One region of the Lysinibacillus sp. FSL P2-0066 genome, then DNA from elsewhere that is predicted to be linked to it. Evidence: riboswitches for the same ligand, from Rfam matches in the RefSeq annotation. Region 1 holds a riboswitch; each other region holds the start of a gene.
What was found. Region 1 has a riboswitch for S-adenosylmethionine ahead of MKZ14_RS19910 (bifunctional homocysteine S-methyltransferase/methylenetetrahydrofolate reductase). Riboswitches for the same ligand answer to the same signal wherever they lie in the genome.
Positions count from the first base shown of each region.

Region 2: linked by a shared signal. The riboswitch ahead of MKZ14_RS17455 (methionine ABC transporter ATP-binding protein) and the one ahead of MKZ14_RS19910 (bifunctional homocysteine S-methyltransferase/methylenetetrahydrofolate reductase) in region 1 are both predicted to bind S-adenosylmethionine.
Region 3: linked by a shared signal. The riboswitch ahead of metK (methionine adenosyltransferase) and the one ahead of MKZ14_RS19910 (bifunctional homocysteine S-methyltransferase/methylenetetrahydrofolate reductase) in region 1 are both predicted to bind S-adenosylmethionine.
Region 4: linked by a shared signal. The riboswitch ahead of MKZ14_RS02200 (MetQ/NlpA family ABC transporter substrate-binding protein) and the one ahead of MKZ14_RS19910 (bifunctional homocysteine S-methyltransferase/methylenetetrahydrofolate reductase) in region 1 are both predicted to bind S-adenosylmethionine.

Region 1 is NZ_CP150202.1:3,995,101-4,003,149, reverse strand. Features, by position in the region: gene MKZ14_RS19915 (protoporphyrinogen oxidase) at 308-1,702, shown strand; SAM riboswitch class I at 1,802-1,902, shown strand; gene MKZ14_RS19910 (bifunctional homocysteine S-methyltransferase/methylenetetrahydrofolate reductase) at 1,992-3,839, shown strand; gene metH (methionine synthase) at 3,832-7,263, shown strand; gene MKZ14_RS19900 (GNAT family N-acetyltransferase) at 7,356-7,856, shown strand; gene MKZ14_RS19895 (fatty acid desaturase) at 7,965-8,049, shown strand, end outside.
Region 2 is NZ_CP150202.1:3,480,666-3,488,714, reverse strand. Features, by position in the region: gene MKZ14_RS17490 (3-hydroxyacyl-CoA dehydrogenase/enoyl-CoA hydratase family protein) at 1-944, shown strand, start outside; gene MKZ14_RS17485 (acetyl-CoA C-acetyltransferase) at 995-2,167, shown strand; gene MKZ14_RS17480 (acyl-CoA dehydrogenase family protein) at 2,294-4,078, shown strand; gene MKZ14_RS17475 (arsenate reductase family protein) at 4,262-4,618, shown strand; gene gcvH (glycine cleavage system protein GcvH) at 4,700-5,080, shown strand; gene MKZ14_RS17465 (hypothetical protein) at 5,172-5,513, shown strand; gene MKZ14_RS17460 (thioredoxin family protein) at 5,528-5,839, shown strand; SAM riboswitch class I at 5,896-5,999, shown strand; gene MKZ14_RS17455 (methionine ABC transporter ATP-binding protein) at 6,082-7,110, shown strand; gene MKZ14_RS17450 (methionine ABC transporter permease) at 7,100-7,768, shown strand; gene MKZ14_RS17445 (MetQ/NlpA family ABC transporter substrate-binding protein) at 7,837-8,049, shown strand, end outside.
Region 3 is NZ_CP150202.1:3,340,717-3,348,765, forward strand. Features, by position in the region: gene MKZ14_RS16595 (alpha/beta hydrolase) at 1-753, opposite strand, end outside; gene MKZ14_RS16600 (gamma carbonic anhydrase family protein) at 888-1,400, shown strand; gene metK (methionine adenosyltransferase) at 1,580-2,776, opposite strand; SAM riboswitch class I at 3,035-3,153, opposite strand; gene pckA (phosphoenolpyruvate carboxykinase (ATP)) at 3,543-5,129, shown strand; gene MKZ14_RS16615 (prolyl oligopeptidase family serine peptidase) at 5,196-5,972, opposite strand; gene MKZ14_RS16620 (NUDIX domain-containing protein) at 5,956-6,423, opposite strand; gene MKZ14_RS16625 (aminopeptidase) at 6,626-7,549, opposite strand; gene MKZ14_RS16630 (IclR family transcriptional regulator) at 7,561-8,049, opposite strand, start outside.
Region 4 is NZ_CP150202.1:452,801-460,849, forward strand. Features, by position in the region: gene MKZ14_RS02170 (glycine C-acetyltransferase) at 1-462, shown strand, start outside; gene MKZ14_RS02175 (CoA transferase) at 593-1,789, opposite strand; gene MKZ14_RS02180 (alpha-hydroxy acid oxidase) at 1,786-2,946, opposite strand; gene MKZ14_RS02185 (enoyl-CoA hydratase-related protein) at 2,961-3,740, opposite strand; gene MKZ14_RS02190 (methionine ABC transporter permease) at 3,754-4,425, opposite strand; gene MKZ14_RS02195 (ATP-binding cassette domain-containing protein) at 4,418-5,443, opposite strand; gene MKZ14_RS02200 (MetQ/NlpA family ABC transporter substrate-binding protein) at 5,549-6,379, opposite strand; SAM riboswitch class I at 6,468-6,572, opposite strand; gene MKZ14_RS02205 (PPC domain-containing DNA-binding protein) at 6,695-7,198, shown strand; gene MKZ14_RS02210 (pyridoxal phosphate-dependent aminotransferase) at 7,241-8,049, opposite strand, start outside.

The DNA.
Region 1 (8,049 bases):
CCTTTGCTAAAAAGTTAGTGGGTTGAAGTGGAGGGCTACTTGACTCCCGTGGGATAGCGAGACAGGCGAAGCCCTGCACGGAGCGGTAGCGGAGGAAGCGATTCGGCGCTCGCCCACAGGAAAGCAAGTAGCCTGCAACGGAAATCCATTTCTACCTTTCAATTGACTGTTTTGTTTTTCAACACTAAGGAGGGCTATTTCGCTGATGAAATAGCTCTATTTTTGCTAAATTTGTAAAGGGTTTAACGTAATTTTCAATGAAAAAAAGATTATACTGTAGAAAGAACGAATAATAGGGGCGGTTACTATGAAAACAGTTGTTGTTTTAGGCGGCGGTATTACAGGACTATGTACAATGCATTATTTGCAACGTCAAGTGAAGGAACATAATTTAGATGTTCGTCTAGTACTTATAGAAAAAAATACATATTTAGGAGGCAAATTATATTCGGCACATGAACAAGGTTTCATCATGGAAACAGGTGCTGATTCTATTGTAGCGCGTCACCAAGGTGTTATGGAACTTGTACAGGAGCTTGATTTTGAAGCGGAACTAGTCTACAACGAAACAGGTATTTCTTATATTTATACGAATAATGAGTTACACGCTATTCCAGCAGATTCAACTTTTGGAATACCGATGAGTTTGACATCCTTAGAGGAAAGTACACTCATTTCCGAGCAAGGGAAAAAAGAAGCGTTGAAGGATTTAACATTACCTAACGATCGCTTCACAAAGGAAAGTTCAATCGGTGAATTTTTAACTTACTATTTAGGAGAGGAACTGGTGAAAAATCAAATTGCACCAGTCCTTGCAGGTGTTTATTCGGGAGATTTACATCAGCTTTCTATTGGCTCTACTTTACCGTATCTGATTGATTATAAGAATGATTATGGAAGTATTATTAGAGGCTTTGATGCGAATCGTGAGCAATTTGTTAAAGCAGCGAACAAAAAATTTATATCCTTTAAAAATGGTTTATCTTCTTTAATTGATCGACTTGAACAAACATTATCCGATGTAGAAATCATCAAGGGCGTTACTACTCTAAATGTTAAAAAACAAGATAAGAACTATACAATTTCCTTAGCCAATGGTGAAATTATTGAGTCAGAATATGTCGTTTTAGCATTACCAAACGATACTGTCCAAAATCTACTACAGGATGAATCTTTAAATCGCTATTTTGACCAATTTACGACAGCGTCAGCGATTACTATTTATTTAGGTTTTGATGTGCCGGACTCTAGATTACCAGCAGATGGAACGGGCTATATTGTTTCCCATAATTCAGACGTTACTTGTAATGCAGCTACTTGGACTAGTCGCAAATGGAAGCATACATCGAAAGAAAATAAATTACTTTTGCGACTCTTTTATAAGAGCATCAATCCAGCCTATGAGCAACTACGTGCCATGACGGATGAAGAATTGGCAGCAGTTGCTTTAGAAGATGTGAGAAAGAGCCTAGGAATAGAAGAACAGCCAACCGTTGTAAATGTAACAAAATGGATTGATCAAATGCCTAAATATGATCTAGCGCATCGTGAAGCATTACAAGGGTTACTACATGAATTACATGAAAAATATCCAAATTTATCCATTGCTGGGTGCTCATATTTTGGCGTAGGTATTGGTGCTTGCATTCAAAATGGGAAAAAAATTGGTGAAGAGCTTGCAAAGGAACTTGCCAATTTCTAAGGTTTTAAGTGGAAAAAAACTTTCTTATGTGAAATAGTCTTGACTCATTCGTCAGTAAACGATATGATTCTTTTAATTATTTAAAAAATTCATACTTAATTCTTATCAAGAGAAGCAGAGGGACTGGCCCATTGAAGCTTCAGCAACCAACTTTATTGTCAGGTGCTAAATCCAGAAGACCGTTGAGTCGAAGATGAGAAGGAACAACAATGATGAATCGTTAAAGCCTTCTTTTTTTATGAAAGAGGGCTTTTTATTATATAGAGACATAGGAAGAGAGGCTAGTTTTATGGGATTGCTTGAAAAGTTAAAAACGCATGTATTGACAGCGGACGGTGCAATAGGCACAGTGCTATATGGCTATGGATTGGAGTATTGCCATGAGGAAATGAATGTTCAGAGACCCGAGTTAATTGAGAAGATTCATAGAGAATATATTGCGGCTGGTGCTGACATCATTCAAACGAATACGTACGGTGCAAATGCCATCAAATTAGCTCGCTATGGATTAGAATCACGTGTCCAACAGTTTAATGAAGCAGCTATTACCATTGCAAAACGAGCAGCGGCAGATGGCGGTCAATTTGTCTTAGGAACAATTGGAGGTATTCGGGGAATTCGTAAAAGTGATGCAACCTTGGATGAAATATTAGCGACTATTGAAGAACAAGCAAGTGTCTTACTGGCAGGGAATCCAGATGGTCTTTTACTCGAAACCTATTATGATTTTGAAGAATTATCAGCAACCTTAAAGATGCTACGAGAAAAAACAAATTTGCCAATTATTGCACAAGTTTCTATGCATGAGCCTGGTGTTTTACAAAATGGGATGTCTTTAAATAATGCTCTCCATGAGCTTGAAGCCCTCGGTGCAGATATTGTTGGCGTCAATTGTCGACTAGGTCCTCACCATACAATTCTAGCATTTGAAGGTGTAGAACTTCCTAATAAGGCATTCATGTCTGCCTATCCGAATGCGTCACTTCTTGACTTAGAGGATGGACGTGTCGTTTATGAGTCAGAAGCTGATTATTTTGGTCGAGCAGCTGTTGAATTACGTGACCAAGGTGTACGTTTAATCGGGGGCTGCTGTGGTACTACACCCAAACATATTGCAGCAGCAAAGAAGTATTTAGAAGAGTTATCACCGGTTCAGGAGAAGCATGCGAAACCTGAAAAGATTGAGATTGTACGTGAAGCGGAGCCACCAAAGTATGAGCCTCTTCATGAAAAAGTAAAACGTGAACGCTCTGTCATAGTAGAGTTGGATACGCCTAGACATTTAGAGATTGATGGATTCCTTGAAGGAGCAAAGCAATTGTATGATGCAGGTGCAGATGTAGTCATGATGGCAGACAATTCACTGGCCTCACCACGGATTAGCAATATTGCAATGGGAGCATTGTTGAAGAGTACACATGGTGTACGCCCACTAACACATATTACATGTCGAGACCGTAACTTAATTGGTCTTCAATCGCATTTAATGGGTCTAAATGCTTTAGGTATTCATGATGTGTTGGCTGTTACGGGTGATCCAACGAAAGTGGGAGACTTCCCAGGTGCGACAAGTGTTTATGATGTATCTTCGATGGAGCTGATCCAATTAATTAAGCAGTTAAATGAAGGGGTTTCCTTCTCAGGTAAACCACTTCGTAAAAAAGCAAATTTTTCAGTTGCTGCTGCATTTAATCCAAACGTCCGTGTGTTAGAACGTGCTGTGACACGTTTAGAGAAGAAAATTGAGCATGGGGCAGACTACTTCATTTCTCAACCAGTGTATACGAAAGAAAAAATTGTAGAAATTTATGAGGCAACAAAGCATTTACAAGCTCCTATTTACATCGGCATTATGCCTGTTACGAGTTATAAAAGTGCTGAATTTTTACATCATGAAGTGCCAGGTATCAAATTATCCGAAGATGCCTTGGCAAGAATGAAAGTATGTGGAGAAGACAAGGAACGAGCGAAATTGGAAGGAATTGCCATTGCTAAAGAATTAGTTGAAGTGGCTGCGCAATACTTCAATGGTATATACCTTATTACACCATTTTTACGTTACGATGTGACACTAGAGTTGATGAAATATATAGAGCAATTGGATGAACAGAAAAAAGGAGTAAGTATACATGGCTAAGCACTCGATTGAAGAGCAACTAGAGAAACGTATTTTAATTCTTGATGGCGCAATGGGAACAATGCTACAAAACGAAAATTTATCAGCAGAAGATTTTGGTGGTGAGGAGCTAGATGGCTGTAATGAAAATCTTGTGCTTACTAGACCAGATGTCATTGAAAAAATTCATCATAAATACTTAGAGGCAGGCGCAGATATTATTTGTACTAATACATTTGGTGGGACGCCTCTAGTGTTAAATGAATATGATCTTGGCGCAAAAGCCGAAGAAATTAACAAGCGTGCAGTGGAAATTGCTCGTCAAGCAGTGGATCGTTATTCAACATCGGATTGGCCACGTTTTGTTGCAGGGGCTATGGGGCCAACAACAAAAACGTTATCAGTAACTGGTGGTATTACATTTGATGAGCTAGAGGAAAATTTCTATGTACAGGCAAAGGCATTAATTGAGGCAGGAGCCGACGTTCTGTTATTAGAAACAAGTCAGGATATGCTCAATGTCAAAGCAGGCACACTTGGCGTAAAGCGTGCTTTTGCATCAACGGGAAAAGAACTACCCGTCATGATTTCAGGAACAATAGAGCCGATGGGTACAACGCTTGCAGGGCAAACGATCGATGCCTTTTATATTTCGATCGAGCATATTAAACCATTATCTGTTGGCCTAAACTGTGCGACAGGACCTGAGTTTATGACGGATCACATTCGTTCATTAGCAGAGCTTTCAACAGGCTATATTAGCTGTTACCCGAATGCTGGCTTACCAGATGAAGAAGGGTGTTATCATGAATCCCCAGAATCGCTATCACAAAAATTAAAAGGTTTTGCAGAAAAGGGTTGGCTTAATATTGTAGGTGGATGTTGTGGGACGACACCCGCTCATATTGCAGCCATTCGTGAGGTCTTAAAAGATGAAAAACCTCGTCGAGTTCCAGAAAAAACACATGGTCATGCGGTATCAGGAATCGAACCGTTATTGTATGACGATTCTATGCGTCCGTTATTTATTGGGGAGAGAACAAATGTTATCGGCTCTCGTAAATTTAAGAATTTAATCATTGATGGAAAGTTTGAGGAGGCCGCAGAGATTGCACGTGCTCAAGTTAAAAATGGTGCACATGTTATCGATATTTGTTTAGCCAACCCTGATCGTGATGAATTAGCCGATATACGTGGATTTATGCAGGAGGTTGTAAAAAAGGTTAAGGTGCCTCTTGTGATTGACTCAACTGATGAAAAAGTAATTGAGGAAGCATTAAAGTTTTCCCAAGGGAAAGCCATCATTAACTCTATTAATCTAGAGGATGGTGAAGAACGATTTGATGCAGTATTACCACTTGTGAAAAAATATGGTGCATCATTAGTTGTTGGAACGATAGATGAAAAGGGAATGGCGGTTGACCGTCATCGAAAGCTTGAAATTGCCGAACGCTCCTATCAACTTTTAACGGAGAAATGGGGAATTGCACCAGAGGATATCATTTTCGACCCATTAATGTTCCCTGTAGGAACGGGTGATGAGCAGTATATTGGTTCAGCTTTGGAAACGATTGAAGGCATTCGACTCATCAAAGAAAAATTGCCGCAGACATTGACGGTACTTGGCGTAAGTAATATTTCATTTGGCTTACCACCAGTTGGCCGTGAAGTACTGAATGCTGTCTATCTCTATCATTGTACACAGGCAGGCTTAGATTATGCCATTGTTAATACAGAGAAATTGGAGCGTTACGCATCCATACCGGAAGAGGAAATTAAACTCGCAAATGACCTGCTCTTTAATACAAATGATGAAACATTAGCAGTGTTTACAGATTTTTATCGTGATAAAAAGAAGGAAAAAACGGAAGCCGATATTCCAAAAACGGTTGAAGGTCGTTTAGCTTACTATATATTAGAAGGTACAAAAGAAGGGCTAATTGAGGATTTAGATGCTGCACGGGAAATCTTCGAGGCGCCGCTTGATATAATTAATGGTCCTTTAATGGAGGGCATGGCTGAGGTAGGTCGATTATTTAATGATAATCAACTCATTGTAGCAGAGGTTTTACAATCAGCAGGTGTGATGAAGGCCGCTGTTGCTCATTTAGAGCAATTCATGGAGAAGGATGAAGAGAGTGCTGGAAAAGGGAAAATGGTCCTTGCTACGGTAAAAGGTGATGTTCACGATATTGGGAAAAACCTTGTTGATATTATATTAAGTAATAATGGCTATAAGGTTGTCGATTTGGGCATTAAAGTAACTCCTGCTCAATTGATTGAAGCGATTCGTAAGGAAAAACCAGATTTTATTGGGCTATCTGGTTTACTCGTGAAATCAGCGCAACAGATGGTTATTACTGCTCAGGATTTTAAAGAGGCGGGGATTGATGTACCTATTTTAGTTGGTGGGGCTGCACTTTCTCGTCGTTTTACTGAAACAAAAATTGCAGATGAATATGGCGGTCCTGTTATTTATGCAAAGGATGCTATGCAAGGCTTAGAGCAAGCGAATTTATTAATGGGTGAAGGGACTCGTGAAAAATTCTTAGCAGAAATTGAAGAATCCCGTCAAAAACGTTTAGAGGCCGATGAAAAACGAGCTGCTCGTCCTGCAAAAGAGGTAACAATAAAGCCTGCACGAACAGTAAAGGGAGCGCCTGTATTTTTACCAGCTGATTTACGACGTCATGTGAAAAAAGACTATTCTGTATCGCATTTATATCCTTATGTTAATATGCGTACTTTATTGGGACACCATTTAGGCTTGAAAGGGCAGGTTCAGCAATTGCTTGATGCGGGTGATTCAAGAGCGACAGAGCTAAAGGATTTAGTAGATGATTATTTGAAAAGTGATCTATTAAAGCCATCAGGTTTGTATCAATTTTTCCCTGCTCAAGCAGATGGTGATGATGTCGTTGTGTATGATCCTGCTGATAGTAAGACGGAAATTGAACGTTTTACCTTCCCTCGTCAGCAGGTTGAACCATTTTTATGTCTTGCAGATTTCTTAAAAACGGTAGAGAGCGGTGAAATGGACTATATTGCGCTTATGGTTGTAACAGCAGGTCAAGGAGTAATGGCTACAGCTCACCAGTTAAAAGAGGATGGGAAATTCCTTGAAAGTCATGCCTTGCAATCGACTGCTTTAGAATTAGCAGAGGGCTTTGCTGAACGTATGCATCAGGAAATTCGTGACCAATGGGGCTTCCCTGATGCAACAGATTTCACTATGAGAGATCGTTTTGCTGCAAAATATCAGGGTCAACGCTTTTCATTCGGATATCCTGCATGTCCTAACTTGGAGGATCAAGAAAAACTATTCGGCTTGTTAAAACCTGAGGATATTGGCGTCCATCTTACAGAAGGCTTTATGATGGAGCCAGAAGCATCTGTATCTGCAATCGTTTTTGCTCATCCTGATGCTCGCTACTTCAATGTTTAAGGCATAAAATAAGAGATAGATAGTTCATTTAATGACTATCTATCTCTGTTTCATTGTAGATGATAATGATTTGGTTAAGGGAAGTGAGCAGAATGATACGATTTATGGAAGAGAAAGATATACCTGGGGTTTTGGACATCTATAATGATATTATTTTAACAAGCAAGGCTGTCTATCGATACGATATACAAACTTTAGATGAAAAAGTACAGTGGTTTAAGGAGCAACAAGCATTAGGTAATCCTTTGCTTGTATTTGAGGATAATGGGCTTGTCGCTGGCTTTGCTAGCTATAGTCAATTTCGTCCTTATCCAGGTTATAAATTTACAATGGAGCACTCTGTCTATGTGCATAAAGAGCATTATCAAAAAGGGATTGCGACAAAGCTCATGCACAAGTTGATCGCGATTGCTGAAGAAAATGGTGTGAAAACGCTTGTCGCGGGTATTGATGGAGAAAACATTGGTAGTATTAAAGCACATGAAAAATTAGGCTTTGAATATGCAGGCACAATCAAAAATGCAGGCTATAAATTTGAACAATGGCTAGACCTGGTGTTCTACCAACTTCATTTGACTGGACCCAAATCATAAAAGGATATGACAAATGTCATATCCTTTTTGTGATGTTTGCGTCTGTTACTGACTTGTACTCTTGTTTTATGATGAGCTCATAAGGAAAAGGAAACGAGGGAGTAGAAGATGGCAACAATTAAAGAAAAAACGAAAAAGTTACGTCAAGATGTAGCGCCATTTGCTAAATCGGATACGCGTAAAAGTGTTTTTC
Region 2 (8,049 bases), 510 kb from region 1:
CCAGTTTAATAGACTTAGGTGATGGAATTGCATTACTTGAGTTCCATTCGCAATCCAATGCGATCGGTTTAGATATTATCCAAATGATTAACTTTGCGGTAGATGAAGTAGAGGCTAACTTTAAGGGCTTAGTCATCGGTAATCAGGGGAAAAACTTCTGTGTTGGGGCAAATCTAGGAATGATTTTAGTAGAAGCACAGGATGATAATATATTTGAGCTAGATTTCGTCATTAAGGCATTCCAAGATGCCATGCAGAAAATTAAATATTCACGTAAGCCTGTTGTAGCAGCACCGTTTGCTATGACATTAGGTGGGGGAGCAGAGGTTTGCTTACCAGCTGCACATATTCAAGCAACAATGGAAACATATATGGGCTTGGTGGAAGTAGGGGTTGGATTAATCCCAGGTGGTGGCGGAAATAAAGCGCTCTATCAAAAATTCCTAAAGGGCTTACCAAACGGTGTAGAGGTAGACTATCAACATATTGCTAATAAAGTATTTGAAACAATTGCGATGGCGAAGGTTTCAACATCTGGTGAGGAAGCACGTGAAAATAATTTCCTAAACTTTGCTGATGGTATTTCAGTTAATCCAGATCATCAATTGTATGATGCGAAGCAGGCAGCATTAGCGCTTTACGAAGCGGGCTATCAACCACCTGTACCAACGAAAGTACCAGTGGTCGGTGCATCAGGCTATGGTACATTACTCATCGGTGCGCAAGGGATGTTTGAGTCAGGCTTTATTAGCGAACATGATTTAAAAATTGCTAAAAAATTAGCTTATGTTATTGCAGGTGGAAAGGTTCCGTACGGCACATTAGTCGATGAGCAATATTTATTGAACTTAGAGCGTGAGGCATTCCTTAGCCTTGTTGCTGATCCGCTATCACAGCAGAGAATGCAACACATGCTGTTAAAAGGTAAACCACTTCGTAACTAAATTGACGAAATAAACCAATCTTGCACATGAAACAAAGGGGGATTAATACGATGCGTGAAGCCGTTATTGTAGCAGGAGCACGAACTCCAATTGGAAAAGCAAAAAAAGGTTCTTTAGCAACAGTAAGACCAGACGATTTTGGTGCTGTCGTAGTCAAAGAAACACTGAAAAGAGCAGGCTATGAAGGGCCGATTGATGATTTAATTTTAGGCTGTGCGATGCCAGAAGCAGAGCAAGGAATGAATGTAGCACGTAGTATTGGGGCACTTGCTGGATTACCAGATACAACCCCTGCTCTGACGATTAATAGATTTTGCTCATCAGGTTTACAGGCGATTGCCTATGCAGCAGAGCGAATTATGCTAGGACACTCAAAGGCCATTCTTGCTGGTGGTGTAGAATCCATGAGTATGGTACCGATGGTAGGGAATACACCACGTTTAAATCCGACTTTAGCAGAAACGGCTCCACAATATTATATGGGCATGGGACATACAGCTGAGGAAGTAGCTCGTCAATATAATGTTAGTCGTGAAGATCAAGATGCTTTTGCTGTTCGCTCGCACACGCTTGCTGAAAAGGCAATTAAAGAAGGTAAATTCAATGATGAAATTGTACCAATCGAAGTGGAACAGCATTACGTAGACGATAACAATAAACCACAAGTAAAAAAATTCACATTCAGTATGGATGAAGGTGTACGTCCAGGTACATCAGTTGAAGGTTTAGCAAAATTGCGTCCAGCTTTCCATGTAAAAGGCAGTGTAACGGCGGGGAATGCCTCTCAAACTTCCGATGGTGCAGCAGCTGTACTAGTAATGGATCGTGAAGAAGCTGACAAGCAAGGACTGACACCAATGGCAAAATTCCTAGGCTTTGCAGTAGGCGGTGTACCTCCTGAAGTAATGGGTATCGGGCCTATCGTGGCAGTGCCAAAAGCGTTGGAAATTGCAGGCTTATCCATCGATGATATTGATTTATGGGAAATTAATGAAGCGTTTGCTTCACAGTCATTACAGGTGGTACGTCATTTAGGCATCGACCAAGAGAAAGTCAATGTCAATGGTGGAGCGATTGCATTAGGTCATCCATTAGGCGCAACGGGAGCTATTTTAACTTTAAAGCTAATTCACGAATTGAAGCGTCAAGAGAAGAAATATGGCGTCGTGACAATGTGTATTGGTGGCGGCATGGGTGCTGCTGGCGTATTTGAAATTCTATAAATTTTGCTAGATCAGCTTGAGGTGTACTGTTTACGGTTGCCTCCGAACATTGTATACATCAAGCTTTTCTATATATGATCATTAGGGGAATCAACTAACAAAAAGATATATTGGGAGGAATTAATCATGACTGAAAAAACAACTGATTTCATTAAAGGCGGCGGATTTCTTATTGAAGATGTGGAATTAGATCGTGTATTTACACCGGAAGATTTCACTGACGAGCATAAAATGATTGCTAAAACAACAGAGGAATACGTAGCAAATGAAGTTTTACCAGTAGTTGAAAATTTAGAGCACCATGAATTTGAGCATTCAGTGCGTCTCCTAAAAAGTGCAGGCGAATTAGGCTTACTTGGAGCAGACGTGCCTGAAGAATACGATGGGCTAGGATTAGACAAAGTTTCTTCAGCTTTAATCGCTGAAAAAATGTCTGTTGCAGGTGGTTTCTCTATCACACATGGTGCTCACGTTGGAATTGGGTCATTACCAATTGTTTTATTCGGTAATGAAGATCAAAAGAAAAAATACTTACCTAAGCTTGCTTCAGGTGAATTAATCGCTGCCTATGCATTAACAGAGCCAGGTTCAGGTTCGGATGCTTTAGGTGCAAAAACGACTGCCAAATTAAATGAAGCTGGCACACATTATATTTTAAATGGTGAAAAACAGTGGATTACGAATGCAGGCTTTGCTGATGTATTTGTTGTCTACGCAAAAATTGATGGCGATAAATTTTCTGCCTTTATCGTAGAACGTGCCTACAATGGTGTTTCAGTTGGCCCTGAAGAAAAGAAAATGGGGATTAAATCATCATCAACTCGTACATTAGTATTGGAAGATGCGGAAGTACCTGTAGAAAATCTATTAGGCGAAATTGGTCGTGGTCATATCATTGCGTTCAATATTTTAAACATTGGTCGTTATAAACTAGGCGTGGGCACAATTGGCGGATCGAAACGTGCATTGGAGTTAGCTATTCAGTATACAAACCAACGTCAGCAATTTAAAACAAAGCTTTCTGATTTCAATCTGACAAAAGAGAAATTATCTACAATGGCTTCTCAACTGTATGCATCAGAATCATTAAACTATCGTACGGTTGGTCTATTTGAGGACCGCTTAAGTCAGTTAAGCCCTGAAGAGCAAAAGCAAGGAAAAGTAATTGCAGGCGCGATCGCTGAATATGCCATTGAATGCTCTATTGCCAAAGTATTCGGTTCAGAAACTTTAGACTATATTGCTGATGAAGCTGTCCAACTTCATGGCGGCTATGGCTTTATGGCTGAATACGAGGTTGAGCGTATTTACCGTGATTCTCGTATCAATCGAATTTTTGAAGGTACAAATGAAATTAACCGCATGATTGTACCTGGCACATTTATGAAAAAGGCGCTAAAAGGTGAGCTACCATTATTACAAGTTGCTCAAAATTTACAGCAAGAGCTGCTTATGCTAATGCCAGAGGACATCGGTACAGAGCCGCTAGCACAAGAAAAATATTTAGTGAAAAATGCGAAGAAAATTGCTGTATTAGCTGCAGGCTTAGCAGCACAACGCTTTGGTGCAAAACTTGATCAAGAGCAAGAAGTATTGGTGAACATTGCAAATATCGCAAACCAATTATTTGCAATGGAATCAGCTGTCTTACGTACAGAAAAGGCAATTGCTCGTGATGGTGCTGAAAAAGCACATCAAAAATTGCTCTATACGCAAATCTTCTGTCAGGAAGCATTCGCAGAGATCGAAAAAGAAGCAAAAGACACAATTCTTGCTTCCGCAGATGGCGATGCAGCTCGTATGACATTATCTGCACTGCGTAAGCTAACTCGCAATAATCCATACAATTTAATTGCGAAGAAGCGTGAGGCTTCCGTTAAATTAATTGATGCTGAAAAATATATTGTTTAATAGTGCAAATTTAACCTAGCTATCTGCAAAAGATAGCTAGGTTTTTTATATGAGATGGATAATCGTAAAAGCAATGGATAAATTTGCACAACGGATGGATAAACTTACAAAAAAGAGTGAAGTTCACCATTGAAAACAACTATGATGGTATACTACAGAAAAAGACAGAAGAGGAGCATTGTAATGACGATTCAATTTTTCCATTATCCGAAATGTACAACATGTAAAAAGGCACAGAAGTGGTTAAATGAGCATGAGGTTTCCTATGAAGAGGTACATATCGCAGAGCAACCGCCAACTAAGGAAGAATTAACAGCTATTTGGCAAGCTAGTGGACAACCTTTGAAGAAATTTTTTAATACCTCAGGTATGAAATATCGTGAGCTTGGCTTAAAGGACAAGTTAGCAGAAATGACGGAGGATGAGCAGCTTGAGCTACTAGCTTCAGATGGTATGTTAATTAAACGTCCCATCGTCACAGATGGAAAAAAAGTTACTTTAGGTTTTAAAGAAGTAGATTTTGAGCAAGCTTGGAAATAACCGTATTAAACCTTGTATTTATAGGAGAAGTATGGCACACTGAAAGTGAATATATTACATATTTATGGAGGGGTTTTTTGCATGAGCACACCTAAAGACTTACGATACTCTGAAGAACATGAATGGGTAAAAGTAGAAGATGGAAAAGTACGTATCGGTATTACTCACTTCGCACAATCTGAATTAGGAGATATCGTATTCGTTGAGCTTCCACAAGTTGGCGACGAAATCAAAACAGATGATCCATTCGGTAGCGTAGAATCAGTAAAAACTGTTTCTGAATTATATGCACCCATCTCAGGTACTGTAGTGGAAGTAAATGCAGATTTAGAAGATAGCCCAGAATTCGTTAATGAATCACCATATGAAAAAGCATGGATGATCGTTGTTGAGCCTGCTGATGCATCAGAAGTTGAGAAACTAATGACAGCAGAGCAATACGAAGAAATGATCGCTGAATAAGACAAGCCATAATCGAAAAACGTCGGCAACTACCGGCGTTTTTTGTTATATAATGACTTATAAGTAGGGATCTCTAAATGGAGGTGGCGTAATGTTCGAGGGAAAATGCTTGATAGTAGAAGGGCGCTCAGATAAGCTACAAATTGAGCCTATTTTGAATGAGAATGTTACAATACTATGTACGAATGGTACAATTGGTGTGCATCAATTAGAAGAACTACTGGATCCCTATGAGGGCTGTGAGCTATTTACTTTTTTTGATGCAGATACTTCAGGCGATAAGCTACGTGCATTAATGGACAGACATTATCCAGAAGCTGAACATCTGCGCACAATGCCAACGTACAAGGAAGTAGAAACAACACCAAGAAAAGTGTTAGCGATGATTTTACTGCGTGCACATTTTTCAATCCATAATGAATATATTTTGTAAGGTTGCGTGAGTAAATGGAAGAATGGTCAACAGAGCAGTGGGAAGCGGCTAAACAGTCGGGAGAGAAAACTGCATTTTATTTATATACACCGATGTGTGGAACGTGTGCAGTGGCATCTAAAATGATGTCCATTATTGAACAATTACTGCCACAGCTACAAATAGGTAAAGCAAATATCAACTTTTTGGAACACATTGCCTATGAGCATCAGATTGAAAGTGTTCCATGTCTACTCATCAGTGATGGCGGAAAAGTGACAAAAAAGATTTATGCCTTTCAATCCGTACCATTTTTATATGAATTGTTAAAAAAATCAATTGACTGAACTTTACTAGCGTGGTAAAGTAACAAATATATTACTAAAACATTAAATATATCGAACTCTTATGAAGAGTGGCGGAGGGAAGTGCCCTATGAAGCCCGGCAACCATCACAATGTGAAAAGGTGCCAAATCACCCAAAGATTTTTCTTTGAAAGATGAGAGAACGGTTTAACGTATCATACGTGACCCCTTCTACTTGTCTGTGAGTGAAGGGGTTTTCTATATGAGAAAAGGAGTATTCGCTATGATCCAGCTTCAAAATATTACAAAGAAATACAAAACAACAAATGGCGAATTAACGGCAGTCAAAGACGTCAACCTTACTATTAATAAAGGTGAAATTTTTGGCATTATCGGCTATAGTGGCGCAGGTAAAAGTACCATGATTCGTTTACTAAACGGTTTAGAGAAACCAACAGCAGGAACAGTAACGGTGAACAATCAGGAATTTTCATCGATAAAAGGACAAAAGCTTAGAGCAGCTAGACAAAAGGTAAGTATGATTTTCCAGCATTTCAATTTACTTTGGTCGAGAACAGTTGCCGAAAATATAGCTTTCCCTTTAGAAATCGCAGGCTTTCCAAAGGCTCAACGTGAAGCACGTGTGAAGGAATTAATAGCCCTTGTAGGCTTAGAAGGGCGCGATAAGGCATATCCATCTCAGCTTTCTGGTGGACAAAAGCAGCGTGTAGGGATTGCACGTGCATTGGCGAATAATCCAGAGGTTTTACTATGTGATGAGGCGACATCAGCACTCGATCCTGAAACAACGGATGCCATTCTTGATTTACTCGTTGATATAAATGAACGCTTAGGCTTAACAATCGTCCTGATTACCCACGAAATGCATGTCATCCGCAAAATTTGTCATCGTGTAGCGGTGATGGAGGCAGGCGAAATTGTGGAACGTGGTGAGGTATTACAAGTCTTCCAAGCACCACAAGCAGCCATTACCAAAAAGTTTGTCTCTCAAATTACAGACACTAAGGAAACACAGGATACGGTAGCACAAATTAAAACAAACTATCCAACTGGACAACTTGTCAAATTAATTTTTGTTGGTGAAAAAACAGAACAGCCTGTCATCTCACATCTTGTGAAACAATTTGATGTAGAAGTAAGTATTGTTCACGGAAATATTTCGCAAACAAAAAATGGTGCATATGGTACATTGATTGTGCAAATTGATGGCACTCAGACAAACGTCACTGAAGCCCTTCGTTATTTAAATACAGTCGAAGTACAAACGGAGGTGATTGCAAATGCTAACTAACCTCTTTCCGAATGTAGACTGGGAAAATATGTGGCAAGCTACGTATGAAACTTTATACATGACAGCTATATCAACGGTTGTGACATTTATTCTAGGGTTAGTCATTGGTATCGTTCTATTTTTAACAAGCCCCAATCAGTTATGGGCAAATAAAATCGTTAACTTTTTAACAGGATCACTCGTTAATATTTTCCGTTCCATTCCATTTATCGTATTAATTATTTTATTAATTCCATTTACGAAGTTTTTACTAGGTACAATTCGAGGTGCCAATGCGGCGTTACCTGCTTTAATTATCGGTGCAGCACCGTTTTATGCTCGTATGGTATTAATTGCGTTACGTGAAATAGATAAAGGTGTTATTGAAGCAGCCCGTTCAATGGGGGCGAAAACTTCTACAATTATTTGGAAAGTATTGGTCCCTGAATCATTACCAGCTTTGATTTCTGGTATCACGGTAACGGCTGTTGCTCTTGTAGGTTATACAGCGATGGCAGGAATTATTGGTGCAGGTGGTCTTGGTAACTTAGCTTTCTTAGACGGCTTCCAGCGAAATCGCCAAGATGTGACATTAATGGCAACTATTTTGATCTTAGTAGTCGTATTTATTATTCAATGGATTGGTGATTTAATTACTGAAAAAATTGATAAACGCTAGCACGAAAATGAGGTTATTCCGGTTTTTACCGCTAACATATTTAAAACAAATACAAGGGAGTGTCATAAATGAAAAAGTTATTAGCAGGATTATTTTTATCAATACTTGTACTAGCATTAGCAGCTTGCGGTACAGATAAAAAAGAAGATGAAAAATCAGCATCTGGCGATCAAACAGATAGCAAAGAAAACGTAACATTAAAAGTAGGTGCTTCTAATACACCACACGCAGTTATTTTAGAAAAAGCAAAACCGATCTTAGCTAAAGAAGGCATAGACCTT
Region 3 (8,049 bases), 650 kb from region 1:
ATACATATAAATTTCTTCGCGCTCTCCCTCATGAAATAAATTATGATAACAATTTGCCCATTCTTTAAACTGAAATTCTGTGAATTCCTGTTGATGAAGCCAATTTCGGGTTTGGCGAGTGTCCGTAATTTTATCCTTCTCAGCTGTCATAATTAGCATAGGCATATTAGGCATTTCACCTTTAGGCAGCATCACTAAATTTTTCATCATTTGCTGAAGTTCTCGATACCATTTCACAGAAACAACAGACATGAGCGGTACATCATCTTTCATTTCTTCTCTGCCTTCAACACTACGCGTTAATTTCTCTAATGTAATATCATGTGTCAACTTAACATTGGCTGTTAACGCACTTAGACTTGTTAAAGCATTTGTTAATTTACCTGGTAATAGCTTTAGTTGCAACCAAGGTGATGTTAAAATAATGCCTGCACATTCATATTGTCTCTTTTGCAGTGTATGGAGGATTAATGTTGCACCTAGTCCATGCCCTATTACAAAGGTTGGTAAATTATATGAAAAAGCATTTTCAATCAGGTTTCGTGTATACTTATTGTACAATTTGAAGTCTTCATCATGGACTCTAGCAAATCTTGCATTACCACCATGATTCGGTAAATCCCCCATGACTATGTGGAAGCCTTCTAATCTTAATTTCTCTATCAGCCATGCATACCAACGGTGATTTTCATAAGCACCATGAAGAATAGCAATCACAGCTTTTGCTTGTCCATCAGCTTCCCATTTCCACATTTACATAGTCCTCCTAAAAAATAATTACACTTTGATTATATCGAAATAAATAGCACATTTTAATTTTATATTTCCATAAAGTTGCGTATTTGATACGATAATACTACATTATAGAAAGAAAAGAGGCGATTTTCATGATTTATCCATTTAAAGATAAAACGCCAAAGATCGATCCGTCTGTTTTCATTGCTGATTACGCAACTGTTACGGGCGACGTAACAATTGGCGCCGAAACAACCATTTGGTTTAATACGGTTATTCGTGGTGATGTTTCCCCAACGATTATCGGTAAACGTGTCAGTATTCAGGATCTTTGCTGTTTACACCAAAGCCCAAAATATCCGCTCATTATTGAAGATGAGGTAACAGTTGGACACCAAGTCACTTTACATAGTTGTACAATTCGCAAAAATGCCTTAATTGGTATGGGATCCATTATTTTAGACGGAGCTGAGATTGGAGAAGGTGCATTTATTGGAGCTGGAAGCCTAGTACCTCCTGGTAAAGTCATTCCTCCAAATAGTTTAGCATTAGGTCGTCCAGCAAAAGTTGTCCGAGAATTAAATGCTGAAGATAAAGAGGATATGGAACGCATCGTACGAGAATACGCAGAAAAAGGTCAATATTATAAATCACTTCAGAAATAAATAACCTACACAAAAAATCAATACTAACGAAAAAATCCCTCGCGTTTTCGTGTACCGAATATGTTCACGAATCCTAGCGAGGTATTTTTGTAAAAAAAACAAAAGGAGCAATGTTGCTCCTTTGTTTATTAATACATTAGAATAATTTTCTAATGACTTCATTACTTTAGTTCAATAGTTTATAAACGTGCTTTTTCTCGTAGTGCGTCGGCTTTATCAATTTGCTCCCATGGTACATTTAAATCTGTACGACCAAAATGTCCATACGCAGCAGTTTGTTTATAAATTGGACGACGAAGATCAAGCATTTTAATAATACCTGCTGGGCGTAAATCGAATAGCTCGCGTACCCATTCAACGATCTCGCTTTCTTTTACTCTACCTGTGCCAAATGTATCGACAGCAATGGAAACAGGCTGAGCAACGCCAATCGCATAGGCAAGTTGTACTTCAGCACGCTCTGCTAAGCCAGCTGCTACGATGTTTTTTGCTACATAACGTGCCGCATATGCTGCTGAGCGGTCTACCTTGGTTGCATCCTTACCTGAGAAGGCACCACCACCGTGACGTGCATAACCACCGTATGTATCAACAATGATTTTACGTCCTGTTAATCCAGCATCGCCTTTTGGTCCACCAATTACGAAACGGCCAGTTGGGTTGATGAAGTATTTAGTGTTAGTATCTAATAATTCACTCGGTACAACGGGTGCAATAACAAATTCTTTTAAATCCGCTTGAATTTGTTCAAGTGTTGCTTCTTCATCATGCTGTGTTGAAATAACAATTGTATCCACGCGAACGGGTACATTATTGTCATCATATTCAATCGTTACCTGCGTTTTACCATCAGGACGTAAATAGGCAAGTTCACCTGATTTACGTACTTCTGTTAAACGGCGTGCTAATTTGTGAGCCAAGCTAATTGGTAATGGCATAAGCTCTGGTGTTTCATTACATGCATAGCCAAACATTAAGCCTTGGTCACCAGCACCGATTGCTTCAATATCAGCATCTGTCATAGAGCCTTCACGTGCCTCTAATGCCTGATCAACACCCTGTGCAATATCAGGTGATTGTTCACCAATCGCCACAAGCACCGCTAAGTTTTCTGCATCGAAGCCATATTTACCACGTGTATAGCCAATTTCTGCTACAGTATCACGAACGATACCTTTAATATCAACATAAGTAGAAGTTGTAATTTCTCCTGCTACTAATACTAATCCTGTTGTTACAGTTGTTTCACATGCTACACGCGCATTTGGATCTTCTGCTAAAATAGCATCTAAAATGGCATCCGAGATTTGGTCACAAATCTTATCTGGATGTCCTTCTGTTACACTCTCTGATGTAAACAGTCGACGGTTTGTCATTTGGTTTTCCTCCTAAATACTCTTACAATAAGTAGTTGTGTATGAATACGGTACTCATTACCCATGTCAAGTCCGCTCCTAAGGATTGAACTCTCAAGCCGTTACTGCTGCTTTTAACACGAGGATTTCGAAAGATCCGTCATTATAATAAGGAAAGAACTACATATACTTACCTTTACATTGATTTTTAACAATAAAAAAATCCTTTTCTCACGTTACTTTACATGAGGAAAGGAATAATGACTGCGTAACCTTTCACTCTTATCGTTCAAGGGATGTTCCCTTGCATCAGGTTGGCACCAGCGCATGTCGTGAAATAGTTCATGCAGGTTGCCGGGTTTCACAGGGCCTGACCCTCCACCAGCTCGGGATAAGAGTATCCGTTCAATTTCATGTTACTCAAAAGGTCGAACGTTGTCAAATATTTTCTTATGTATTACTGTATAGAAAGGAAAGAACCTATTACACAAAAACTTTTCATACTTGGATGATGATGTAAATAGAAGCAAATTAATCCCTACAACATACCTAGCTACTTGTGGTAACATATGTGTGGCTCAATTTTCATGCCTAATTACAGTAGGATTGATGGTATTCTACTCGAAAAACATTATTTTTTGTCAGTTTATTGAAAAGTGGTAAAAACTCTAAAATAATTTCTTAATTAGTATAGATTATTTAAGCAATTGTGTTATACTATTTTTGAAATTAAGAAAAAATCCCTCTAAATCAAGGGAATACTATAAAAAAGGATGGTATTTAATCGATGAATTCAGTAGAAATTGCAAACGAACTGAAGGAATTATTAAACGGCGGTAACATTAATGTTCAACTTTCAGTACCACAATTAGCAGAAAAAGCTACATCTCGTGGTGAAGCAATGTTAACAGTAGATGGCGCAGTTCGTGCAGAAACTGGCAAATACACTGGTCGTTCACCTAAAGATAAATATACGGTAGAAGAAGAAAGCACAAAAGATCAAATTGACTGGGGTAAAGTCAACCAACCAATTTCTTCTGAAGTGTTCGATAACCTATATGTAAAAGTAATAAAATATTTAAAAGAACGTGACGAGTTATTCGTATTCAAAGGCTTTGCAGGTGCTGACAAAGATTCACAATTAAGCATTCAAGTTATTAATGAATACGCATGGCACAATCTTTTTGCTCATCAATTATTTATCCGTCCAACAGCAGATGAATTAGCTTCTCATGTTGCCGACTTCACTGTCATCTCAGCTCCGAACTTTAAAGCAGATCCTGCGGTTGATGGTACTGCCTCTGAAACATTCATTATCGTATCACTTGAAAAGAAAATTATTTTAATTGGTGGTACTGAATATGCTGGTGAAATGAAAAAATCTATTTTTGGTATCATGAACTACTTATTACCACAACAAGGTATCCTTTCAATGCACTGTTCAGCAAACGTAGGTGAAGCTGGCGATGTGGCATTATTCTTCGGTCTATCTGGTACTGGTAAAACGACGTTATCAGCTGACCCAGATCGTAAGCTTATCGGTGACGATGAACACGGTTGGTCTGATAATGGTGTGTTCAACATTGAGGGTGGTTGCTATGCAAAAACAATCAATCTTTCTGCTGAAAAAGAACCAGAAATCTACAATGCAATTCGCTTCGGCTCTGTATTAGAAAATGTAGCTGTTGATCCAGAAACTCGTATTTGTGACTATGATGACGGTTCTCTAACAGAAAATACACGTGTAGCTTACCCAATCCAATATATCGAAAATATCGTTGATCCTTCTGTTGCAGGTCATCCAAAAACAATCATCTTCCTAACAGCTGATGCATTTGGCGTGTTACCTCCAATCAGTAAATTAACAAAAGAACAAGCAATGTATCACTTCCTAAGCGGGTTCACTTCTAAACTTGCAGGAACAGAACGTGGTGTAACTGAGCCAGAACCAGTTTTCTCTACTTGTTTCGGTTCTCCATTCCTTCCACTTCCTGCTACAGTATATGCAGAAATGTTAGGACAAAAAATTGACGAGCACGGTGCACAAGTATTCCTAGTGAACACTGGTTGGACTGGTGGCGAATATGGCACAGGTAGCCGTATGAAACTTTCTTACACACGTACAATGGTTCGTGCAGCAATTGATGGTAAATTAGCAGATGTTGAAACGACACAAGATGCTGTGTTTGGTTTACACATTCCAACAGCAGTTGAAGGTGTACCTTCAGAAGTGTTAAACCCTCGTGAAGCATGGGCAGATAAAGCTGCATACGATGCAAAAGCTGCTGAGCTTGCAGGCTTATTCAATGAAAACTTCAAGAAATTCTCAAACGTTTCTGAAGCCATCACTACACTTGGTGGCCCATTAAAATAACGACTAAATAAAAGACAAAGGGAACAACTTATTCGTTCCCTTTGTCTTTTTTGTTTTCTCTAAGCTTTATTGTTGCTTCATCCACTTGCAAAGAGCACGGACAGTTTCACGATTTTTTGCTGGTGGATATTGATGTGCGTAGTTAAGATCATACCAAGTTTCGAATGATTTATTTGCATCCTCTAAAAAAAATGCCAATTGTCTGGCATGTTCTATATCTACATTTTCATCACGATAGCCATGAATGATAAGTACAGGGGCTGTTATCCGCTCTATCTCAAAAAGAGGTGTTCTTGCATCATACGCTTCTGGTACACGGTTCGGTGTTCCTCCAATAACGCGCTTCATCATCCTGCGCATATCTGTACGTTCCCAATAAGTGGCCGTTGCATCAGAAACACCTGCCCATGTTACAACAGAAGTAATATCCTTTCTTAAAATGGCTGTCCACAGAGCCATAATACCACCTCGCGAAAAACCAAAAACATGGATATTGTCATTGCAAAATTGTTTGAGTACATCTACTGCGTAGACCGCATCGTAACGGTCTGCCCCTGCAAATTCGTCACGTCCCTCTCCCCCACGATTCCCACGATAGTATGGGGCAAATACGATAAAGCCCTGCGCAGCAAATTGTGCAATACGAGAGGGTCTTACCATCCCAATGCTTTGCATACCGCCTCTTAAATATAAAAAGCCATCATATGTACCTTCTTTTTTTGGTTCCGCTAATAACCCTTTTATACGCAAGCCCTGTGATAGATAGGTTATTTCTGTTAGTCGTATTGCTGGATTGGGTGAGGGATAGGCACGTTTTTCCACAATTTCACCATTGTATGTCACGGTCTTTCAACTCCTCCAGCATTTTCTTCATCCCCTCATCCTTCATGTGAAAGCTCAAGTTAGGATGCTGAGCAAATTCTTCATCGGTTAACCAAAGCATGCCTGATGTCTCTAAATCAAATTCTATGTCCTCTTGCGCTAAAAATTGTGCCGTGTAAACGGTTTTACAAAAAACGATTTCATCATGCACTGCATACTCTGCGAACCATTGAAGATTTTTTACATGAACACCCGTTTCTTCAAAAACTTCTCGAATTGCCGCCTCCTCTAATGTTTCACCTTTTTCTAACTTCCCCCCTGGCACTTCTACACCTCGTCGTTTATGGACAGTACATAACCATTTATTCTTATGCTTTAAAAGGACAAGGACGTGTTTAGGTTCTACTTTAAATTCACCTCTTGTAAAACTCAAATCTACTTGTAGGCCATGTAAATCTGTAAATGTTAACATCTATTCAACCTCACGTTCTTTCTTGTTGCAAAACAAAAGTTACTTTTTTTCATCATTGCTTCTATTTTATGGACAGAATTTAATCATCATTCCTATTCCTATCTATATTAACTATAGTGTAATCCTACAATGACAAGCAACTCTTAACTACAGTCTTGTAAAGCATGAAAAAAGCGTGCTTCAAAAGAAGACACGCTTTTCTTTAGATGACTTGCTGACCGTCAAAGTAGACAATTGGGCTTTTCACAACACAATCGATATGCACATCTGACGCATTGGCTCCTCCGAATGGTGCATTACTGCCAAAAGCAATATGTATTGTCCCAAATACCTTCTCATCCTCTAATACATTGCCGCATAGGATGGCACTTTTATTGGCCCCAATGCCAAACTCGGCAATAATTCTACCATTACCTTCCCCAAGTAAAGCAAGTAGACGTGCACCATCAGGACCGATTGCCTCTTCTAAGCGACCATTCTTAATTTTTAATAATAATGGCTCCTTTAAGACACCAATATTTGCAATAGAGCCATCTACTAAAATCTCTCCATTCGCAGATGTTTCTATTGGCGCAATATATGATTCTCCTGAAGGAATATTTCCATACTCACCTGGTTGACGAATAACACCAGTGGAACGAATTCCTAAACGGCCTTCTACACTAAACGTGAGCTCATGGCCATCCTTGACAATACGAATATCTTTTGCCGTATCAAGTAAAAGGACATATTTTTCTACCATAGCTTCGATCTCCTCTGCATCAGCATGAAGAGCACCTTGCTCTAGCATCTCCAATGTCACACCTGGCATTGTTGCTACACGCCCGCCCTTTTCACAGGCATGTTTACGAGCCATTGTATGTGTTAGGGAATGGGAGGTAATACACAGTGTAACATCGGCATTCGCCATAAGCTCAGAAACTGCTTGGATTGGCTCTTGACCAGATTTCTCTAACAGGGGCATCACCATGAACATTGTATTTGCTGTAATTGATAGTCCAGCTTCATAAAAAATTTTCGCGATGTCTTGTTTGTGATGATCTGTCAAAATTAATAGTGACTCTGATGATTGAACATTTAAATTGCCTTTTAAAACATTTAGTGCAATGTCATGTAAATGCTGCATAACAGGACTCCTTAATTAAAATTCAAATGATATCTACGAATAATTCCTTCTATTTCATTTCTAGCTTCCGTTAAAGGTCCCAAAAACTCCGGAACACGTTGCTCTGTAAAACGATAAATTGGTCCAGAAACGGTAATGGATGCTACGACCTGTTCCTCACTATTGAATATAGGCATAGCTAGCGCCAATACATCGACCGAATACTCACTATTACTAAGTGCATAGCCACATGATCTAATTTTTTCTAGCTCTGCCCGTATTTCTGTGGCATCTGTCATTGTATTATTTGTATAAGCTGTTAATGGTTCATCTATAACCTTTGCAATTTGCTCTTCATTTAAAAAAGCAAGCATTGAACGATAAGATGCCCCTACATAAAGTGGCGATCTACTACCTCTTGAAACTGTGAATTTCACCTTATTTATAGGTTCTGCTTTCAGTAATGTTAACGCTTCCAGTCCATTCAGTACGGTAAAAATAGCTGTTTCACCAGTGACATC
Region 4 (8,049 bases), 1.1 Mb from region 1:
GCCATTGGTGTAGTAGGTGGCTATGTAGCAGGTAAGAAAAATTTAATTGATTGGCTAAAAGTTCGCTCACGCCCATTCCTATTCTCAACAGCATTACCACCAGGTGATGTAGCCGCTATTACAGCAGCCGTGCAAATGCTGATTGATTCAACAGAGCTACACGATAAGCTGTGGGATAATGGCAACTATTTAAAAGCGGGGCTTGAGAAGCTTGGCTTTAATATTGGCGCGTCTGAGACACCAATTACACCATGTATCATTGGGGATGAAAAGTTGACACAGGAATTTTCAAAACGTTTATTTGAAGAAGGCGTTTATGCAAAATCGATTGTCTTCCCAACAGTTCCAAAAGGTACAGGACGCGTTCGGAATATGCCAACAGCGGCACATACAAAAGAAATGCTTGATGATGCAATTGCGATTTACGAGAAGGTTGGTCGTGAATTAGGCGTTATTCAATAAGAAAAAGGCTTCCTCATTAATGGGGAAGCCTTTTTGCATGATAGAAATGAAAAAGTGTAGGATAGAATCAAAAAAGTGACCGATAGAAGCTTAAATCTAATTGGTAGCGATCTAAAAATAGACAATCACTTTATTTTGACCCAATTATTTTGGCTGCCTTGAGCTGTTGAATAGCTTGATCAGAAATATTTAATGCCTGTAAAATTTCTTCATTATGTTGCCCTAAAGTAGGGGCTGCATTTGTTAGCTGTCCAGGTGTTTGTGAAAACTTAGCTGGGAAGCCCAATGTTCTCATTGGTCCAGCAGTAGGGTGCTCATAGGACAGTACCATGCCACGCTCTAGTATATGAGGGTCATTTAATGTTTGATCATAAGAATAGATTGGACTAGATGGTACACCGTGCTTATCCAATAGTTCGAGCCAGTAGATAGCCTTATGCTTGATTAGCTCGCTTTCAATTTCTGCTTCCAGCTCCTTCACATGTTGGGCACGTGAATAGTTGGTAGCAAAGAGAGGATTGTCTAACCAATCAGGTCGATTGACAACCTTTACAGCAAAAATCTCCCATAGCTTTTGATTGCCAGCACCTACTAGAATATAGTCATCCTGTGTTTTGAAACCTTGATAGGGCGCTGACACACGATGGGCGGTTCCTGTTCGCTCAGGTAACTCACCTTGTCCGAAGTAAGCAGCGGCTTCCCAAACAGTCCACGCAAGACCTGACTCCACTAAGGACACATCAATATATTGACCTTCACCACTACGAAGCTTATAGATATAGGCCATTAAAATGGATTGTAAGGCTGTTTGTGCAGCGGCAATATCATTCACCGCAAAGCCAACTTTTACAGGTCGGCCATCTGCTTCACCTGTCATATGCATTAAGCCACTCAGACCCTGAGCCATAATGTCATAGCCACCCTTTTGACTATAAGGACCTGTTTGACCATAACCGGAAATAGAGCAGTAAATTAGGCCCGGATTGATGGCTTTTAATGTGTCATAATCAATCCCAAGCTTTTTCGTGACACCTGGTCGATAATTTTCCACAAGTACATCAACAGATTGAATCAATTCTTTAAATAAAGCCAGTCCCTCAGTAGTTTTTAAATTGATGCAGACACCTTTTTTATTACGATTAACCATCATATACATATGACTTTCTTCATTAACGAATGGACCCATTGTACGGGTATCGTCTCCATTTGGATATTTTTCAATTTTGATAACTTCTGCACCCATATCTGCTAACACCATCGTGCAATAAGGACCCGCTAAGACTTGTGATAAATCGACAACCTTTAATCCTTGTAATGCTTGTTTCATTTAACCTCAGTCCCATCCTGTTTGACTAATGTGATGTTACGTAATCCCTTGACAGAGGTGGCGCCTGCTAATGCGATGGAAACCTTTAATTCATCATAAAGATTGGTCATCACCTTTTCGACGCCTTGTTGTCCTTCAAGGGCTAGCCCATAGACGAAAGGACGCCCAATTGCAACGGCATCCGCTCCTAAAGCAAGTGCTTTTAAGGCATCCATGCCACGATATACACCACTATCTAATATAATAGGAATTTGTCCATGCACAACTTTCGCAATAGCAGGAAGGGCATCAAGTGAACCAATCACGCCATCTAATTGACGGCCGCCATGGTTTGATACAATAATGCCATCAATACCATTGTCGATAGCTAGCTTTGCATCTTCAGGATGTAAAATTCCCTTCAATAATATAGGAAGATTTGTACGTTTTTTTAACTCTCGAACATGCGCCCAATTAAGTGTTGGGTGGAAGACATTTTGCAAGACACCTTGTACATAGGACTCGAATGAATCATCAGGTAAAGTGGCTGTAAAAACGGGGTCATTCATATAATTTCCTCTTGCATAGCCTAGCTTCAATGGTGAAAATTGATTGCGTACATCTTCTTCACGCCAGCCAAGCATTACGGTATCGACAGTTAAAACGATCGCTTCAAATCCAGCTTCCTCTGCACGTGTAGCCATACTAAAAGCAATTTCTTCATTAGTAGACCAATATAATTGAAACCATTTTGTTGCAGAAGGCGCAGCTTGAGCAACTTCTTCAAGAGCAAAAGTAGAAACGGTGCTTTGTATATAAGGAATATTTAAAAACTGGGCGGCACGTGCAACGGCAAGCTCACCTTCATCGTGAACCATTCCGTTCATGCCTACAGGAGCAAAAAGCAAAGGAGTTGGATATGTTTTACCAAACAAATGAACCGATGTATCAACTTTTGACACATCATTTAAAAATCGGGGAACAATGGAATACTTCTCAAAAGCTGCACGATTATTGCGCCGTGTTTGTTCACCGCCAGCACCTGAACGGATGTAGCCAAAAGGTCCAGCTTCGATTTTTTCCGCTACGGCCTTTTCTAAATCTGCAAAGCAAATGGGGAAGGGGGCTTGTGCAGTTATATTTTTTAAGAGTAGATCGCCATCAGTTATGTTTGTCATCGTTACTACCTCACTTATTGATTGAAAATAGGCTTTCTTTTATTTAAAAAGGCTTGAATACCTTCGTTATAATCGTCTGAACTAAATGAATCCAAAACTAACTGTGCCAGCTCATCGTTTTCTTCATTTTCACCATCTACAATTGCTTGGATAATTTTTTTGATGCCTGCGTTTGCAATGGATGATTTACTTAATAAATGTTCAGCGAATTGCACTGTGGCCTTTTCAATATCCTCTGGTTCGTGTAGGGCCGTGATTAAACCAATATTTTTTCCTTCTTCAGCTGTAAAAATAGTAGCTGTGTACAAAATTTCCTTTGCCTTAGCGACACCAACAATATTGATGAGACGTTTCGTGCTTTCTAAATTATAGACAATACCTATGTTTGCAGCGGTGATACCTAGCTTACTCTTAGGTGTTGCTATTCTAAAATCACAAGCGTTTGCTAACTCTAAGCCTCCACCAATTGCTAAGCCCTGAATCATAGCAATTGTCGGGTGCGGAAATTTATAAAGAGCATCGATCGCCTTTAGAGCCAATTCATTATAGGCTTTGGCATTGTCTGTAGCATAACGAACATCTAAAAACTCGCTAATATCTGCACCAGATGAAAAGGCTACTTCATTGACACCGCGAACAATTAAGAGCTTGATAGTAGAATCTACACGTAGTTGCTCAAGGTGGTCTGCTATAGCTTGAAACATTGCCCTTGATAAAGAATTTCGTTTTTCTGGGCGGTTTAATACTAACGTTGCAATATAGCCATTTTTCTCTACATAAATTTCCTTTGTCATCTTCATTCTCCTCTTAATCTTTTTTCAACTTCGCAGCGAAGCGGTTTCCGATGGATTGAATGCTCTGCACAAGGATGATTAAGATAAAGACAGTTGCATACATCACATCAACCTCATAACGTAAATGACCATAGCGATAGGCAAGGTCACCTAAACCGCCAGCACCAACCATTCCTGCCATTGCTGTTGCACCAATTAATCCTATTGTGGCAATCGTTAAGCCTAAAATAATAGATGGTCGAGCTTCACGTAATAGGACATGCCAAATTATATGGCGACGTTTAATACCCATGGCTGTGTAGGCTTCTACAACTCCTGAATCCACTTCTAAAAGGGCAGATTCCATCAGTCGTGCAATATAAGGAGCCGTGTAAACAACTAACGGAACGATTACACCTTTAACACCAATTGTTGTACCAACAATTAGCTTGGTAAAAGGTAAGATGAAGAATAATAAAATGATAAATGGAACAGAGCGAACAATATTGATGAATAGATTAAAAAACTGATAGAAAAATTTATTTTCAAAGGATTGTCCTGGTCGAGTTAAAACGATTAATAGCCCTAATGGAATACCAATTAGAATGGAGAACAACAATGAAATTCCGACCATTTGAAATGTTTCCATAATTGCTTTGCCAATAACATCTGACCAATCTGTAAAGAAGCTTTGGATACTACTCATTGAACGCACCTCCTAATTCTTCCACTGCTACGCCATTTTCTGAAAAATACGTTAGCGCCTTTTGGACAATATGCGTCTCGCCATGTAGATGCACCACAATATTGCCGACAATACCGTTTTTTAATTCAATAATATTAGCTGTTAAAATATTTGGTTGCACATCGTATATCTTAGTGACTTCTGCTAATAATGGCTTACCAGTACTTTCACCAAGAAATGTTAAACGGATTACACTTCCTGAAACATTTAATTGCTCAATAAGAGAAGGGGATAAATTACGTTGTGAAATTGTATTCAAAAACTTTCGCGTTGTAGGGTGCTTCGGTTTTGCAAAAAGTTCAATCGCTGTGCCAAATTCCACAACTTTCCCTGACTCTAGAACAGAAACCTCATCGCAAATTTTTTGAATTACATTCATTTCATGGGTGATGAGCAGAATCGTAATGCCTAATTCCCGATTAATTTTTAACAACAATTCAAGAATGGCTTCCGTTGTTTCAGGATCAAGTGCACTTGTTGCTTCGTCACTAAGTAAAATCTCTGGTTCCTGTGCTAAGGCACGTGCAATAGCCACACGCTGTTTTTGACCACCTGAAAGTTGATTTGGGTAACTATCTAGTTTATCTGTTAAGCCGACAATTTCGGCATACTTAGCTACTCGGTTTTTTACTTCCGCCTCTTTATAGCCTAGCAGCTTTAAGGGAACAGCAATATTATTGTAAACCGTTGCTGTTTTTAGTAGATTGAAGTGCTGAAAGATCATCCCGATTTTTTGGCGTGTTTGACGTAATTCATGAAGAGAAAGGGTCGTAATGTCTACATTGTCTATCACTACTTTTCCCGCTGTAGGACGTTCTAGTAGATTAACGCAACGAATGAGTGTACTTTTCCCAGCACCACTATAGCCGATTACTCCATGAATTTGTCCCTTTTTTACATGAAGATTGATGCCATCCACAGCTTTTATGATGCCTTTTTTCGATTTAAATTCTTTTGAGATATTTTGTAATTGAATCATGCGATTATTTGCTCCTTTCTCAACCTTCTAAAAAGCAAGAATCTGCTCGTTTTCCTATAGAGGAATTTCGGCAGATTCTTCGGCTTTAGAAGCTTTCTGAATGTTTTACCAGCTAGGGATTACAGAACCTTTAAACTCTTCTTCGATGAATTGACGTACCTCATCAGATTGATAAGCCTCAACGAACTTTTTAATTGTTGGATCATTTTCATTTTCAGCACGCACAACAATATAGTTCACGTATGGAGAATCAGTAGATTCCAATAAAATAGAGTCATCTTTAGGATTAATGCCAGCTTCTAATGCAAAGTTTGTATTAATAGCTGCTACATCTACTTCACTAAGTTGTTTAGGAATTTGAGCTGCCTCTAATTCAATGAATTTTAAATTCTTTTTGTTTTCTTCTACATCACGGATCGAGGCTGTTAAGTCTGCGCCATCTTTTAACTTAATATAGCCAGCTTCCTGTAAAACAAAGAGGGCACGTGCTCCATTCGTTGGGTCATTTGGTAAGCCAAACGTTGCACCGTCAGGAATGTCATCAAAGGATTTATATTTTTCTGAGTAGATACCCATTGGATTTAAAATCGTCTTGCCCACTGGTACTAAATCTGTATCATGGTCTTTATTAAATGTATCTAGGAAAGGCTCGTGTTGATAGCTGTTAGCATCAAGATCACCTTCAGCTAAGGATGTATTAGGTAAAACATAGTCAGAAAATGATTTTAGTTCTACTTCTAGCCCATTTTCTTTTGCTACTTTAGCGGCTACTTCTGCAATTTGTTCGTGTGGACCAGAAGTGACGCCTACAACGATTTTCTTTTCATCAATTCCTTCAGTTTGGCTTTTACTATCTTCTTTAGAGCCACAGCCTGCTAAAGCTGCTACTAATGTTAAACTTGCTAAACCTACTAAAAATTTATTTTTCTTTTTCATGAAAATACCTCCAAGATTGTTTTTATCGGTTTTTTGAAAATAAAAAAACTCTCTTACAAATTAAGAGAGGCTCATGAAAAGATGTCCTCTCTTATCTATCAAACGAAGATCGTTTGCAGGATTTAGCACCTTCCTATAAAAAGGAGGTTGCCGAGCTTCATAGGGCCAGTCCCTCAGCTACTCTTGATAAGAGATTTATAATATTTTTTTGTAATTCCGATAGAACTAATATAATTTATAGGGTATAGTAAGTCAATAAATAATTTTTAAATTTTTTATATAATTATAATATTTCGACGCAAAAGAGGGATAACAATGTCTGTAAGAGTTAATTATGGTATAGGTTCATTTGGTAAGGTTATTAGTGCTCGTTTTCTAACGGGAACAGATATCATTGAAGGGATTGAAGCGCTTTGCGAAGAGAATAGCATAGAGTCAGCAACAATTGTAAGCTGTATTGGCAGCTTTCAAAAAAGCAGCTTTGTTTATTTAGTGCCAGATGCAACAGCTCAAATTCAAGTTCGTTTTAGTGATGTGATTGAAAAAGAGGGACCATTAGAATTTATTCAAGGTTCAGGTGTGGTGTGTAAGCGAGATGGTGGATATGAGACACATTTCCATGGTTCTATGAGCGATCAATGGGGTGTTGTATCAGGTGGGCATTTAATAAAAGGGGGCAACCCTGTTATTACTGCTGACATCGTGTTGGCAGAGGTACAAGGGATTCAACATATTCGAAAATGGGATGATGAAACAGGTCATGTTCAATTTTATCCATTAGAAAATGGTTTAGGGCAACCAAGGAAAATTGAAAAATAGTAATAATCCTGTAGCTAGGGATAGCTACAGGATATGGCGTCATTATCTTTTAAACAATTGTAATTGCTCGATTCTATGGATTGCTTCACGTAAGCGCTCCTCACTAACCAGCAATCCTACGCGTACATAGCCTTCACCATATTGACCGAAGCCATTACCTGCTGCTACAGCGATATCAGCTTTTTCGAGCAAAAGATCAGCAAACTGTTCACTTGTATAGCCTAGTGGTACAGGGAGCCATGCGAAGAAGGAGCCTTTTGGAGCCGTAACATGCCAGCCAATTCTTCGAGCTTCTTCAATGAGTACATTGCGGCGACGCTCATAAGTAGCTCGTAGTTCATCCGCACATTGTTGGGAAGCCGTCAGTGCTACTGCTGCGGCTTGTTGAATGGCAGGGAATTGACTACAAAACAGATGATCCTGAATTAGATTAATAGCAGCAATAATCTCGGCATTCCCTACAGCGAAGCCTATACGCCAGCCAGCCATATTATAGGTTTTCGATAATGTATACATTTCAACTCCTACTTCTTTTGCACCCTTTGCTTGAAGGAAGCTAACTGGTTTATTACCGTCAAATCCTATTGCCCCATAAGCAAAATCATGTGATACGATAATATTGTGCTCCTTCGCAAAGCGAACGGTCTCTTCAAAAAACGCAAGTGATGCTGTACCACCTGTAGGGTTGTTCGGGTAATTTAAGTAAAGAAGCTTTGCTTTTTCTTTCACTTCATCAGGTAATGCATGATAATCAGGTAAGAAATCATTTTCAGCAAAAAGGGGCATTACTTCAAAATTGACGTCTCCTAGTACAACACCTGATAGGTAATCTGGATAGCCAGGATCTGGTA